2 regions of the Streptosporangium sp. NPDC020145 genome follow, and region 1 is predicted to be linked to the other one. Evidence: riboswitches for the same ligand, from Rfam matches in the RefSeq annotation. Region 1 holds a riboswitch; the other holds the start of a gene.
What was found. Region 1 has a riboswitch for cobalamin ahead of cobN (cobaltochelatase subunit CobN). Riboswitches for the same ligand answer to the same signal wherever they lie in the genome.

Region 1 (7,280 bases):
CTCAACGTCGTGGCCGTCGAGTGCGTGGCCGCGCCGGGGACCGTCCCGCTGCCGGTCCTGCCCGGCCTGCCCGACGAGGCGTTCGAGCACGACGGCCAGCTCACCAAGCGCGAGGTGCGGGCGGTCACCATGTCCCGGCTCGCGCCCGTCCCCGGCGAACTGCTGTGGGACGTCGGCGCCGGGGCGGGCAGCCTCGCGATCGAGTGGATGCGCGCCCACCCGGAGAACCGGGCGATCGCCGTCGAGAGGGACGGCGACCGGGCCGGGCGGCTCACCCGCAACGCCTTCGCCCTCGGCGTGCCCGGCCTGAACGTGGTGACCGGCGCCGCCCCCGGCGCGCTCGGCGGGCTCACGGCCCCGGACGCCGTCTTCGTCGGCGGCGCGGTGAGCGTCCCCGGCGTGATCGAGGCCTGCTGGCGGGCGCTGCGGCCCGGCGGCAGGCTGGTGGCCAACGCGGTGACCGTCGAGTCGGAGACCACGGTCGCCGCCTGGCACGCCAGGATCGGCGGCTCCCACAGCGAGATGGTCAGGCTCGCGGTCAGCAGGGCCGCCCCGGTCGGCGGTTTCACCGGCTGGCGGCCCATGATGCCGGTGACGATCTGGACGGCGGTCAAACCCGCCGGGACACAGGAGGAACGGTGACGGTGCGGTTCGTCGGGGCGGGGCCGGGGGCCGCCGACCTCATCACCCTGCGGGGGCAGCGGGTGATCGCCTCCTCACCGGTGTGCCTGTACGCGGGCTCCCTGGTCCCGGAGGCCCTGCTGGAGTGCTGCCCGCCGGGCGCGCGCCTCGTCGACACCGCGAGGATGGCCCTCGACGAGATCGTGGCCGAGATGCTCGCCGCCCACGAGGCGGGGCACGACGTGGCCAGGCTGCACTCGGGGGACCCCTCGGTCTACAGCGCGATGGCCGAGCAGATGCGGCGCCTGGACGCCGAGGGCGTGCCGTACGAGGTGGTTCCCGGGGTGCCCGCCTTCGCCGCCGCGGCGGCCTCGCTGAAGCGGGAGCTGACCGTGCCCGGCGTCGGCCAGACGGTGGTGCTCACCCGCACCTCGGCGCGGGCGACCCCCATGCCGGAGGGGGAGGACCTGGACACCCTCGGCAGGTCGGGGGCGACGATGGTCCTGCACCTGGCCGTGCAGCGCGCCGAGGAGGTCGTGGCGGAGCTGGTCCCCAGGTACGGCCTCGACTGCCCGGTGGCCGTGGTGGCCAGGGCCAGCAGGGACGACGAGGTGATCCTGCGCGGCACGCTCGCCGACATCGCCGGGCAGGTCCGCGCCGCGGGCGTCGTGCGCACCGCGGTGATCGTGGTCGGCAGGGTGCTGACCGCCTCGGAGTTCCCCGACAGCCACCTGTACTCCGCGGCCCGCTGCCGTGACTGACCCGGGCACGCTGAACGTCCTGGTGCTCGGCGGCACCGACGAGGCGAGAAGACTGGCCGCCGCGCTCGCCGACCGGCCGGGGACGCGTGTGATCTCCTCCCTGGCCGGGCGGGTCCGTGACCCCAGGCTGCCGGTCGGGGAGGTGCGCGAGGGCGGCTTCGGCGGACCCGCCGGACTCAGGGCCTGGATCGAGGAGAACGGGATCGGCGTCGTCGTCGACGCCACCCACCCCTTCGCCGCCAGGATGACCGCGTCCGCGGCCGAGGCGGCGGGCCTGGCCGGGGTGCCGCTGCTGATCCTGCGGCGGCCCGGCTGGCGGCAGGGGCCGGGAGACGACTGGCGCTGGACGCCCTCCCTTGAGGCCGCCGCCGAGTCGCTGCCCGGCCTGGGCCGCCGGGTCTTCCTGACCACGGGCCGGCGCAGCCTGCCGGTCTTCGCGGGCCTGGACGACCTGTGGTTCCTGGCCCGTTCCGTCGACCCGCCCCAGCCGCCGCTGCCGCGCAACCTCCAGGTGCTGCTCAGCCGGGGGCCGTTCACCGTCGAGGGGGAACTCGACCTCATGCGGGACAACCGCGTCGAGGTGGTGGTCACCAAGGACAGCGGCGGCCGGATGACGACCGCCAAACTGTTCGCCGCCCGCGAGCTCGGGCTGCCCGTCGTCGTCGTGCGCCGCCCCGCCGTGCCCGGCGGGGTCCCGGCGGCCGAGACGGTCGAGCAGGCCACGGCGTGGCTGGACGCCGTGGCGGGCGGTCAGGCGGGATAGCGGCGGGGGGTGAAGACCACCCGCCTCCCGTCCTTCCTTTCGGCGACCCTGGTGGTCGAGGAGCCGACCAGCAGCAGGCAGCGCATGTCGACCGTGGCCGGGTCGAGGTCGCCGAGGGTGGTGACGGTCAGGCTCTCCCCGGCGCCGCCGACGTCACGGCCGACGACCACGGGTGTGTCCGGCGAGCGGTGTTCGAGCAGCAGGTCCCTGGCCGCCGCGACCTGCCAGGTGCGGCTCCTGGAGGCCGGGTTGTAGATCGCCAAGACCAGGTCGGCCCGCGCGGCGGCGCTGATCCTGTCCGCGACGACCTCCCACGGCTTGAGCAGGTCGGACAGCGACAGCACGCAGTAGTCGTGGCCGAGCGGCGCCCCGACCCGGCTGGCCACCGCGTGCGCCGCGGTCAGGCCGGGCAGCACCCGCACCGCGACGTCGGCGAACCTCGGCTCGCAGGAGACCTCAAGCACCGCGCTGGCCATCGCGAACACCCCGGGGTCGCCGGAGGAGACCACCGCGACCCGCGCCCCGGCCGCGGCCAGTTCGAGGGCGTGCGCCGCCCGTTCGGCCTCCACCCGGTTGTCCGTCGGGTGACGGCGCTGGCGCGGGTTCGGCGGGACGCGGTCCAGGTAGGGGCCGTACCCGACGAGGTCGTCGGCGGCGGCCAGCGCCTCCTGAGCCTCCGGCGTCAGCCAGGGCCGCCCGGCGGGCCCGAGCCCGACCACGACGACCTCGCCGCCCTGGACGCGCTCCGGGGCCCGGTTCTCACCGTGGGTGCCGGGAAGGCCGGAGTTGACCGGGCTCGGCACCAGCGCCAGCGAGAAGTACGGCACGCTGTCCGGGTCCACCTCGGCGAGCGGGGCCAGGCGCTGCGCGCCGGTGGTCGCGCGCTCCACGTACCACGCCTCGTCGAGACGGCCCGCCTCGGCCAGCGCGTCGCGAACCTTGGTGAAGGTACGGCCGAGCTTGAGGATCGCCGCGGAGTCGGTCGCGGCCAGGCGTTCGGCGATGACCTCGGCGGGCAACGTGCCGGGAAGCACCGTCAGGACCTCGTCCCGCTCGACCAGCGGCCTGCCGAGCACGGCCGCGGCGCCGCTCACCGACGTCACCCCGGGCACGACCTCGGTGACGTAGCGGTGGGCCAGCCGCTTGTGCATGTGCATGTAGGAGCCGTAGAAGAGCGGGTCGCCCTCGCACAGCACGACCACGTCGCGGCCCGCGTCCAGGTGGGCGGCCAGCCGCAGCGCGCAGTCGGCGTAGAAGTCGTCGATGGCGCCCTGGTAGCCGCCGGGGTGGTCGGTGGTCTCCGTGGTGAGCGGGTAGATCAGCGCCTCCTCGATCTGCCCCTCCCGCAGGTACGGCGCCGCCACCGAGCGGGCGATGCTCCTGCCGTGGCGGGCGCTGTGGTAGGCGATGACGTCCGCCTCCCCGATGAGCCTGGCCGCCTTGACGGTCACCAGTTCCGGGTCTCCCGGGCCGAGCCCGACGCCCCTGAGCCGTCCCGCTGACGTGTCGTTCACTCGACCTCACTCGCGATCGCGTTGACCGCGGCGGCGGCCATCGCACTCCCACCCCGGCGCCCGTGCACGACCAGGTACTCCAGACCCGCCGGATGCCCGGCGAGCGCCTGCTTCGACTCGGCGGCGCCGATGAAACCCACCGGCACGCCGAGCACGGCGGCGGGCCGTCCCGCCCCCTCCTCGACCATCTCCAGCAGCCTGAACAGCGCGGTCGGCGCGTTGCCGATCGCGACGACCGCCCCTTCGAGACGGTCGCGCCACAGTTCGAGGGCGGCCGCGCTGCGGGTGGTGCCGAGCCGTACGGCCAGCTCGGGCACGCCGGGCTCACCCAGCGTGCAGAGCACCTCGTTGCCCGCGGGCAGGCGGCGCCGGGTCACCCCCGAGGCGACCATCATCGCGTCGCACAGCACGGGCGCCCCCGCGCGCAGGGCCGCCCTGGCCGAGGCGACCACGCCCGGCGACCAGCCGAGGTCGGCGACCAGGTCCACCATCCCGCAGGCGTGGATCATGCGGACCGCCACCTGGGCGACGTCCGGCGGCAGGCCGTCCAGGTCGCTCTCGGCGCGGATGGTGGCGAAGGAACGCCGGTAGATCTCCGCGCCGTCCCGGACGTAGTCGGTCACGTTTCCCCTCTCAGAGCCGCCACGGCGGCCGTGGTCTCCTCAATGTCCGCGCAGTTCAGGCCGCTTTCCGGGCCACTGTTCAAGCCGCTGTCCAAGCCGCTGTCCTCCAGGAGGACCCGGTAGCCGGTCGTGGTCGCGACCACGTCGACGGCCCGTCCTCGCGGGCGGCCGCAACGTCGTTCGCAGCCCGCCCAGTGCACCGGGAGCGTACCGGGGCGGGCGGGGACGGCCGAGGGCGGGTCGCTCTCGGCCGCGATCCAGCGGGCGGCGTCGGCCCGCACGTCGGCCAGTGACTTCGCGCAGCCGGGCCGCCCCGCGCAGGCCGTCACGCCCGTCCACGGCGAGGCCGGGTCGAGGACCAGCCCGGCGGCGACGAGCCGCCCGGCGACCCCGGAGAGAGCGGCCGGGGACAGGCCGGGCAGGACGACGCCGCGCCACGGCGTCAGCCGTACCTCCTCGACGGCCAGGCCGGCCAGCAGGGCGGCCTGGGCGGAGGTCAGCCGCCCCAGCGGCGCCGTGACGCCGAGCGTGTTCAGGCCTGAGGGCTGTTCGACGGTCCCGACGGGCCCGTGGGAGGGCGCCGGGACGGGGTCCCGCCGTACGGGGGCGGAAGTCGTCTCCAGGGTGGCCGCGACCCGGGCGGCGACGCGCTCCGCGCAGCCGGGCAGTTCGCCGATCCGCCACACACGGCCCTCCCGCACCCCGGGCTCGGTCAGGAACGCCTCGGCGGCGGTCAGCAGCGCGGCGACCGCCGATCCCGGTGGCATCCGCAGGCCGCTGTCGGCCTCGGCCAGCAGCAACGCCACCTCGCCGGGGCCGGTCGGCAGGATCGCGGCGTCCGCCCCGAGCCAGGCCACGTCGCCCCGGCCGTCGTCGAGCGCGAACAGGAACCGCCCCGGCAGGCCGGCGAGCGCGGGCGTGCCGCACAGGCGCAGGTCGAGCTCACGGGTCAGCGGTCCCACGTCGAGAATCCCCCGGCCGTCGAGGCCGCTCAGCGGTGAGGCCAGGACGTTGCGGACCCGTTCGTGGGTGGCCGAGGGCAGCAGCCCCGCCTGTGCCATGCGGGCCGCGAAGGCGTCCCCGGCGCCCAGTCCGCGCACCTGGACGTTCGCCCGGGAGGTCAGCTCGACGACGCCGTTGCCGCAGGTCTTGGCGGCCGAGGCCAGCTCGCGCAGCTGCGGGGCCGTCAGGCGCCCTCCGGGCACCCTGACGCGCGCCAGGCCGCCGTCGGCCGCGGAATGCACCTGGAGCGCCCCCGGGCACGCGTCGGGATGAGATCGTCCGGAGAAGTGACCTTTTGACACGCTGAGGATGGTAACTCCAGTTTCTTGCGGGGACCTCGCTGCCGTAGTCTCATCGTTGGCGACGGCAAAAGGGAGGAAGCCGGTGTGAATCCGGCGCGGTCCCGCCACTGTAACCGGGGAGCGAACCCCATCCAGCCACGGTCCGGCAACGGGCGGGAAGGCCGGGGGGAGCATCGATCCGGGAGCCAGGAGACTCCAGCCGTCGTAGCCGACGACGACCCGGGGCGAGGACCCCGAGGGAGGAAAGCCCTGTGCGCTGTTCGCCGTTCCCCAGCCGCAAGCCCGCACCGCCGTTCACGGCCGCGCCGCTCCCCGCCGGGGAGCGTGGCGAATGATCCTCCTGCTCTCCACCTCCGACACCGACCTGCTCAGCGCCCGCGCCAGCGGCGCGGACTACCGGCTCGGCAATCCCGCCAGGCTCACCGCGGGGGACCTGCCTCCCCTCGTCGAGGGCGCCGACCTGGTCGTCGTACGGCTGCTCGGCGGGCGCCGCGCCTGGGAGGAGGGCCTGGACGCCCTGCTCGCCGGGCCGCTGCCCGTCGTCGTGCTCGGCGGCGAGCAGGCGCCGGACGCCGAGCTGATGGAACTGTCGACCGTGCCCGGCGGGGTGTGCGCCGAGGCGCACGCCTACCTCGCCCACGGCGGGGCCGCCAACCTCGCCGAACTGGGCCGCTTCCTGTCGGACACGCTGCTGCTGACCGGCCACGGCTTCGCCCCGCCCGCCCCGACGCCCGCCTGGGGCGTGCTCGAACGCCGGGCGCGCCGTGAGGAGGGCCCGGTCGTCGGCGTGCTCTACTACCGCGCCCACCACGTCGCGGGCAACACCGCCTTCGTCGAGACGCTCTGCGCCGCGATCGAGGACGCGGGCGCCCGCGCGCTGCCCGTCTACTGCGCCTCCCTGCGCAGCGCCGAGCAGGGCCTGCTCGACACCCTGGGCACGGTCGACGCCCTGGTGGTGACCGTGCTGGCCGCGGGCGGCACCCGCCCGGCCACCGCGTCCGCGGGCGGCGACGACGAGGCCTGGGACGTCGGCGCGCTCGCCGAACTCGACGTGCCGATCCTGCAGGGCCTGTGCCTGACCGGCGGCAGGGCCGCCTGGGAGGCCAACGACGACGGCCTCTCCCCGCTCGACGCGGCGACCCAGGTGGCGATCCCCGAGTTCGACGGGCGGATCATCACGGTGCCGTTCTCCTTCAAGGAGATCGACGGGGACGGCCTGACCGTCTACGTCGCCGACCTCGAGCGGGCCTCCCGCGTGGCGGGCATCGCCGTACGGCACGCCGTCCTGCGGCACGTCCCGCCCGCAGAGCGGCGGATCGTGCTGATGCTGTCGGCCTACCCGACCAAGCACTCCAGGATCGGCAACGCCGTCGGCCTCGACACCCCGGCGAGCCTGGTGCGGCTGCTTGCCGCGATGCGCGAGCACGGCTACGACATCGGCGCCGAGGACGAACTGCCCGGCGTCACCGGGCAGGACGGCGACGCGCTGATCCACGCCCTCATCGCCGCCGGAGGCCAGGACCCCGACTGGCTCACCGAGGAACGGCTCGCGGGCAACCCGGTGCGGATCAAGGCCTCCCGCTACGCCGCGTGGTTCGCCACGCTGCCCGAGGACCTGCGGACCTCGGTCGAGGAGCACTGGGGGCCCCCGCCCGGTGAACTGTTCGTCGACACCTCCGCCGACCCGGACGGTG
Region 2 (7,280 bases), on a different contig from region 1:
ACCTACCCCCTCTACCTGTTCCACTCGACGGTCGCCGCCGTGCTCGTGCCCGTCCTGCGCGACACGCTCGCGCCCTGGCTGACCGTCGCGGTCACCGTGCTGGTCACGCTGGTGCTGTCCTACCTGGTCCACCGGCTCGTCGAGCGGCCCATCCAGGAGTTCGTCAAGGCCAGGCGGCGGCGGGCGGCCGTACCACAGGGGAGGCACGGACGCGGTCCCGGCGGGGGAGCGGTTCCCGCTCCGGGGGCCCCGGGAGAAAACGCCTCAGAAAAGGCCTCTGTGCCATAACTGTCTGGTCACCGGGGATAGTGAAGGGTCTAGGGTCGGGGATATATACGGCGGAGTAGTCGTCCTGGATGAACAGAGGGTGCGCATGACGGTACGGCGGGTGATGGGCATCGAGACCGAATACGGCATCTCCGTGCCCGGACAGCCGGGGGCCAACGCGATGGTGACCTCCTCCCAGGTGGTGAACGCCTATCTGGCGGCCTCGGCGGCCAGGGCCAGGCGGGCACGCTGGGACTTCGAGGAGGAGAACCCTCTGCGCGACGCCCGGGGCTTCGACCTGTCCAGGGAGGTGGCCGACCAGAGCCAGCTCACGGACGAGGATCTGGGCCTGGCCAACGTGATCCTCACCAACGGGGCCCGGCTGTACGTGGATCACGCCCATCCCGAATACTCGACTCCCGAATGCACCAATCCACGAGCCGCGGTGATCTGGGACAAGGCGGGGGAGCGCGTCATGCACGACGCCGCGACGCGCGCCTCGGCCGTCCCCGCCAACGCTCCGATCCAGCTCTACAAGAACAACACCGACAACAAGGGCGCCTCCTACGGCTGCCACGAGAACTACCTGATGCGGCGCGCCACGCCGTTCGCCGACATCGTCAGGTATCTGACCCCGTTCTTCGTCTCCCGGCAGGTCGTCGTCGGTGCCGGCAGGGTCGGCATCGGCCAGGACTCCCGGGGCGAGGGCTTCCAGATCAGTCAGCGTGCCGACTTCTTCGAGGTCGAGGTCGGCCTGGAGACCACGCTCAAGCGGCCGATCATCAACACCAGGGACGAGCCGCACGCCGACCCGGAGAAGTACCGCAGGCTGCACGTCATCATCGGCGACGCCAACATGTCGGAGATCTCGACCTACCTGAAGCTGGGCTCGACCGCGCTGGTCCTCGCCATGATCGAGGACGGCTACTTCACCCGTGACCTCGCGGTCGACAACCCGGTCCAGGCGCTGCGCGCGGTCTCCCACGACCCCACGCTGAAGTACGAGATCGCGATGCGCGACGGCCGCAGGCTCACCGCGGTGCAGCTGCAGATGGAGTATCTGGAGCTGGCCCGCAAGTACGCCGAGGAGCGCAGCGGGAACGGCGTCGACGAGATCACCAAGGACGTCCTCGACCGCTGGGAGTCCGTCCTGACCCGTCTGGCCGAGGACCCGATGCAGCTGTCGCGGGAGCTCGACTGGGTGGCCAAGCTCGAACTGCTGGAGGGCTACCGTACCCGTGACGGCCTGGCCTGGTCCCACCCGCGGCTGCAGCTGGTGGACCTGCAGTACTCCGACATCCGCCCCGAGCGCGGCCTGTACAACCGGCTGGTCGCCCGGGGCAGGATGCAGCGCCTGGTGACCGAGGACGAGGTGCGGCGGGCCATCGAGGCGCCGCCGAGCGACACGCGGGCCTACTTCAGGGGTCGTTGCCTGAGCCAGTTCAGCGAGTCGGTCGCCGCCGCGTCCTGGGACTCGGTCATCTTCGACATCCCGGGCAGGGAGTCCCTGCAGCGCGTTCCGACCATGGAGCCGCTGCGCGGTACGAAGGCCCATGTCGGAGAGCTGTTCGACCGCTGTCGCACCGCCGCCGACCTGGTCACCGCTCTCACCGGCGATCAGTGACCTCCCGTGCGGGCGGGTGCTCCCGCCCGCACGGTTTATGGCTTTGTGTCCGCTATCGCATGGATTGACGGACGCTGTGAACCGGTATACATTCCGGGTGTTTTGTGGCGGTGCGAGGGAAATCCGGTGAGATTCCGGTGCGGTCGCGCCACTGTAACCGGCCCGAGAGGGTGGGGAGCCAGGTCACTCGGCCGCCACCGACCTACGAAAAGGGGCGCGTCAATCCCCTGAAGGAGGTGGCCGTGAGCCAGATCTCTGCTCCGCCGGTCAAGCCCATCCCGCTCGGTTCGCTCACCCGCTGGCTTCTCGCCGTACCGGTGCTGCTGCTCCTCGCCTACCTGGTCGCCTTCGACCAGGGCGCGATCTCGCAGGCCGGTAACTACCTGCACGAACTCATGCACGACGGGCGTCACCTGCTCGGTGTTCCCTGCCACTGAGCGCACCGAGCCACACGTGATCACCAAACTCATCGTCAGAGGCATGCTCGTCGGCCTTCTCGCAGGACTGCTCGCCGGAGTGTTCGCCTACACCGTGGGCGAACCCCGCGTCGAGCGGGCCATCGCGCTGGAGGAGGCCGCGGCGGCCTCCTCCGGCACCGGTGCCCACAGTCACGAGGCGGCCGAGCCCGCCCACTCCCACGGGGAGGAGGCGCCGGTCAGCAGGAACGGCCAGCGCTTCGGCCTCTTCCTCGCCTTGGCCCTGTACGGCCTGGCTCTCGGGGGCCTGTTCGCCCTCGTGTACGCGGGGGTGCGCGGCCGGGTCGGCCCGAGATCGGAACCGCTGCTGGCGGTCTCCCTCGCGGCGGCGGCGTTCGTCGCGATCGTCCTTATCCCTTTCGTGAAATATCCCGCCAACCCACCGGCCGTCGGTGACCCGGAGACGATCAACCAGCGCACGGTGCTCTACCTGGTCGCCGTCGCCATCGGCATCCTCTCCGTCGGCGCCGCGGCGGCCGCGCACCGCTACGTCTCCTCCGAGGAGGCGTGGCCGCGCTGGCTCGCGGGCGGTGCGGCGCTGCTGGTGCCGGTCGCGGCGGCCTGGATCCTGCTGCCCGGGATCGACGAGGTGCCCGAGGGGTTCCCCGCCGGTCTCCTGTGGGACTTCCGCCTGGCCTCCCTCGGGACACAGGCGGTGTTCTGGCTGGGCGTAGGAGCCCTGTTCGCCTTCGCCGCGCGCAGGCGCAGCCCGGCGTGACGGCCCCCTCGGGGGTCGCGCGCCTGCTGCTGGTCTGTCACGCCTCGACACGGGCGACGGCACGGGCGGCCTTTCCCGGAGACGAGCCGCTCGACGGGAACGGCCTGCGCCGCGCCCGGGCGCTGGCCCCGCGGATCGGTCCGGGCCGGGCCGTCCGCGGAGCCGAGCTGCGTTGCGCGCAGACGGCCGAGGCGCTCGGCCTGCGTGCCGGGCCGGAGCCGTCGCTCGCCGACTGCGACTACGGGCGCTGGCGCGGCATGACGCTGGCCGAGGTCGAGGCGGCCGATCCCGAAGGACTCGCGGCCTGGCTCACCGACCCGGCGGCGGCCCCCCACGGCGGGGAGCCGATCACCGGACTCGTCGGCCGGGTCGCGGCCTGGCTCGCGGTCCTCGGCCCGGGGCGGACGGTCGCCGTCACCCACGCTCCGGTGGTCAGGGCCGCGGTCGTGCACGCCCTCGGCGCCCCGGCCCATGCCTTCTGGCGCGTCGACGTCGCGCCCCTCGCCCTGGTGACGCTCACCGGGCGGGGCGGACGCTGGCGGCTGAGTTACCCCGTATGACGAGAGCCGAGGAGGCAGTCAAGGTGCGCGACCCGCGCTATCCCTTCACCGCGATCGTGGGGTCGGAGGACCTCAAGCTCGCCCTGATCCTGAACGCCGTCTCCCCCGGTGTCGGCGGAGTCCTGGTCAGAGGGGAGAAGGGCACGGCCAAGTCCACGATCGTGCGGGCGCTCGCGGCGCTGCTCCCGCCCGTCGAGGTGGTGCGTGGCTGCCGCTTCTCCTGTGACCCCGCCGCCCCGGACCCCGGCTGCCCGGACGGCCCGCACGAGGCCGCCCCCGGCACCGTACGGCCCGCCAGGCTCGTCGAGCTGCCGGTCGGCGCCTCAGAGGATCGCCTCGCGGGCTCACTCGACCTGGAACGGGCGCTCACCGAGGGGGTGAAGGCCTTCGAGCCCGGCCTGCTCGCCGACGCGCACCGGGGCGTCCTCTACGTCGACGAGGTCAACCTCCTGCACGACCACCTGGTGGACCTGCTGCTCGACGCCGCCGCGCTCGGCACCTGCTACGTCGAACGCGAGGGCGTCTCGGTACGGCACGCCGCCAGGTTCCTGCTGGTGGGGACCATGAACCCGGAGGAGGGGGAGCTACGTCCCCAGCTCCTCGACAGGTTCGGGCTGACCGTGGAGGTCAGGGCGTCGCGGGAGGTGTCCCAGCGGGCCGAGGTGGTCCGGCGGCGCCTGGCCTTCGAGGCCGACCCGGTCGCCTTCGCCGCCTCGTGGCAGGCGCGGGAACGGGAACTGGCCACGCGTGTCGCCGAAGCCAGGGCCAGGGTCGCCGAGGTCACCCTGCCGGACTCCGCGCTGCGGAGCATCGCCACGGTCTGCGCCGCCTTCGAGGTCGACGGCCTGCGGGCCGACCTGGTCACCGCGCGGGCGGCCATCGCGCACGCCGCGTGGCGGGGCGGGACGACCGTGACGGCCGAGGACGTCCGCGAGGCCGCCAGGCTCGCCCTCCCGCACCGCCGCCGCCGCGACCCCTTCGACGCGCCGGGCCTGGACGAGGCCAGGCTGGACGAACTCCTCGACCAGACGCCCGAGGACCCGGAGGAGCCGGACGACCCCGGTGACGGTCCGGAGGGCGGTCCCGGCGACGGTCCGGAGGGCGGTCCCGGAGGAGGCCCGGACAGCCCGGGGAGCGGCCCCGGTGGTTCCGGCGAGGACGTCCCGGGGACGGAGCCGGCCGAACCGGCGAGCCGGGAGGGCGTCCCCGCGCCCGCCGGGGGAGACGCCGCGACCGGGCGGACGGGAGACGACCGGGTCGCCGAGGCCGACCCCGCGAGGCGCGCCAGGCTGTTCACCGTGCCCGGTCTCGGCGCCGGGGCCCCGGGCCGCAGGTCCAGGGCCGCGACCCCGCTGGGCAGGGTGACCGGGGCCAGGGTCCCGGGGGGACGGCCCGCCTCCCTGCACCTGCGGGCGACCGTCGAGGCCGCCGCGCCGTACCAGGTGGGACGGGGCAGGAACGGGCCCGGCCTGCTGCTGCGGCGCGAGGACCTCAGGGAGGCCGCGCGCGAGGGCAGGGAGGGCAACCTGGTGCTGTTCGTCGTGGACGCCAGCGGATCCATGGCGGCCAGGCGGCGCATGAGCGCGGTCAAGGGCGCCGTGCTCGGCCTGCTTCTCGACGCCTACCAGCGCCGTGACAAGGTAGGCCTGGTCACCTTCCGGGGCGCCCGCGCCGACCTGGTGCTGCCGCCGACCTCCTCGGTCGAGGCAGGGGCCGCCCGGCTGCGCGAGCTGCCGACCGGCGGACGCACCCCGCTGGCGGCGGGGCTGCTGCGCGCGGCCGAGGTCCTGCGGGTCGAGCGCCTGCGTGACCCGTCCCGGCGTCCGCTGCTGGTCCTGGTGACCGACGGGCGGGCGACCTCCGGCACCGTCGAGGAGGCCCACAGGGCGGCGGCGCTGCTGGCCGGGGTCGCCACGGTCGTGGTCGACTGCGAGACGGGGCACATCCGCCTCGGGCTGGCCGCGTCCCTGGCCCGGCGGATGGGCGCGCGGGCCGTGCGCCTCGACGACCTCACCGACCTCGCCGGAGTGGTCCGTGACAGGCGGGCCGCCGCGTGAGAACCGCTCCCGCGAGCCGTACGAGAACGAAAGGCTGATGACGATGCCCCAGGGGAAACCGGTCAGCGTGCCCGACGACGGGCTGACCACCAGGCAGCGCCGCACCCGGCCGTTGCTGATCGTCCACACCGGGCCGGGCAAGGGCAAGTCGACCGCGGCCTTCGGCCTGGCGTTGCGGGCCTGGAACCAGGGCTGGCCCATCGGCGTGTTCCAGTTCGTCAAGTCCGCCAAGTGGCGCATCGGCGAGGAGCGGGCGCTACGGGTGCTGGGTGAGTCCGGTGAGGGCGGCACGGTGTCCTGGCACAAGATGGGGGAGGGGTGGTCCTGGATCCAGCGGCCGGGCGCCGAGGAGGACCACGCCGCGGACGCCAGGGAGGGCTGGGAGCAGATCAAGCGTGACCTGGCCGCGCGGACCTTCCGGCTGTACGTCCTCGACGAGTTCACCTATCCGATGAAGTGGGGCTGGATCGACGTCGACGAGGTCGTCGCCACGCTCACCTCCCGCCCCGACGGCCAGCACGTCGTCGTCACCGGGCGGGACGCCGACCCCCGCCTGGTCGCCGCCGCCGATCTGGTGACGGAGATGGGCAAGGTCAAGCACCCCATGGACGCCGGGCAGAAGGGGCAGAAGGGCATCGAATGGTAGCCCGGCTGGTGATCGCGGCCCCCGCGTCCGGTGCGGGGAAGACCACGGTCGCGACCGGGCTGATGGCCGCGCTCACCCGGAGAGGCACCCGGGTCTCCCCGCACAAGGTGGGGCCCGACTACATCGACCCGGGCTACCACGCCCTGGCCACCGGCCGTCCCGGACGCAACCTCGACCCGTGGCTCGTCGGTGAGGAACTGATCGCCCCGCTGTTCCTGCACGGCGCCGCCGGGGCCGACCTGGCGGTGGTCGAGGGGGTGATGGGCCTGTACGACGGGGCGGGCACGAGCGAGTACGCCTCGACCGCGCACGTCGCCAGGCTGCTGCAGGCCCCGGTCGTCCTGGTGGTCGACGCGGCCAGGCAGAGCCGGTCGGTCGCGGCGCTCGTGCACGGTTTCGCCTCCTACGACACCCGGATTCGCCTCGGCGGGGTGATCCTCAACCGGGTCGGCTCCGCCAGGCACGAGGAGTTGTGCCGCGCGGTCCTGGCCGAGAGCGGCGTCCCGGTGCTCGGCGCGATCCACCACAGCGACCTGGTGAACACCCCCTCCCGCCATCTCGGCCTGGTCCCCGCGGCCGAACGCGCCACGCAGGCGGCCGGTGCCATGGACGCCGTCGCCGACCTGGTCGCCGCCTCGTGCGACCTGGGGGAACTGCTGCGGCTCGCCCGTACCGCCCCCGCCCTGTCCGCGCGGCCGTGGAGCCCGGGGCCCGCCGTACCGGCGACCAAGAGAGTCGCGGTCGCCGCAGGGCAGGCGTTCACCTTCGGGTACACCGAGCAGGCGGAGCTGCTGGCGGCGGCGGGGGCCGAGGTCGTCCCCTTCGACCCGCTGGCGGACGAGGCCCTGCCCGAGGGGACGGGCGGCGTCGTCATCGGCGGGGGCTTCCCCGAGGTCTACGCCGCCGAGCTGTCGGCGAACGAGCCGCTGCGC

Region 2: it holds a riboswitch for cobalamin, as region 1 does, so the genes downstream of both, ABZ463_RS19025 (CbtB domain-containing protein) here and cobN (cobaltochelatase subunit CobN) in region 1, are expected to answer to the same signal.

What each region holds. Positions count from the first base shown of each region.
Region 1 covers NZ_JBEXZT010000042.1:10,064-17,343, reverse strand. The annotation lists gene cbiE (precorrin-6y C5,15-methyltransferase (decarboxylating) subunit CbiE) at 1-642, shown strand, start outside; gene cobM (precorrin-4 C(11)-methyltransferase) at 639-1,382, shown strand; gene ABZ463_RS39010 (cobalt-precorrin-6A reductase) at 1,375-2,145, shown strand; gene ABZ463_RS39005 (precorrin-2 C(20)-methyltransferase) at 2,133-3,659, opposite strand; gene ABZ463_RS39000 (precorrin-8X methylmutase) at 3,656-4,282, opposite strand; gene cobG (precorrin-3B synthase) at 4,279-5,586, opposite strand; cobalamin riboswitch at 5,598-5,801, shown strand; gene cobN (cobaltochelatase subunit CobN) at 5,918-7,280, shown strand, end outside.
Region 2 covers NZ_JBEXZT010000009.1:159,029-166,308, forward strand. The annotation lists gene ABZ463_RS19015 (acyltransferase) at 1-288, shown strand, start outside; gene dop (depupylase/deamidase Dop) at 374-1,891, shown strand; cobalamin riboswitch at 1,970-2,169, shown strand; gene ABZ463_RS19025 (CbtB domain-containing protein) at 2,134-2,328, shown strand; gene ABZ463_RS19030 (CbtA family protein) at 2,345-3,085, shown strand; gene ABZ463_RS19035 (histidine phosphatase family protein) at 3,082-3,645, shown strand; gene ABZ463_RS19040 (putative cobaltochelatase) at 3,642-5,702, shown strand; gene cobO (cob(I)yrinic acid a,c-diamide adenosyltransferase) at 5,746-6,348, shown strand; gene ABZ463_RS19050 (cobyrinate a,c-diamide synthase) at 6,342-7,280, shown strand, end outside.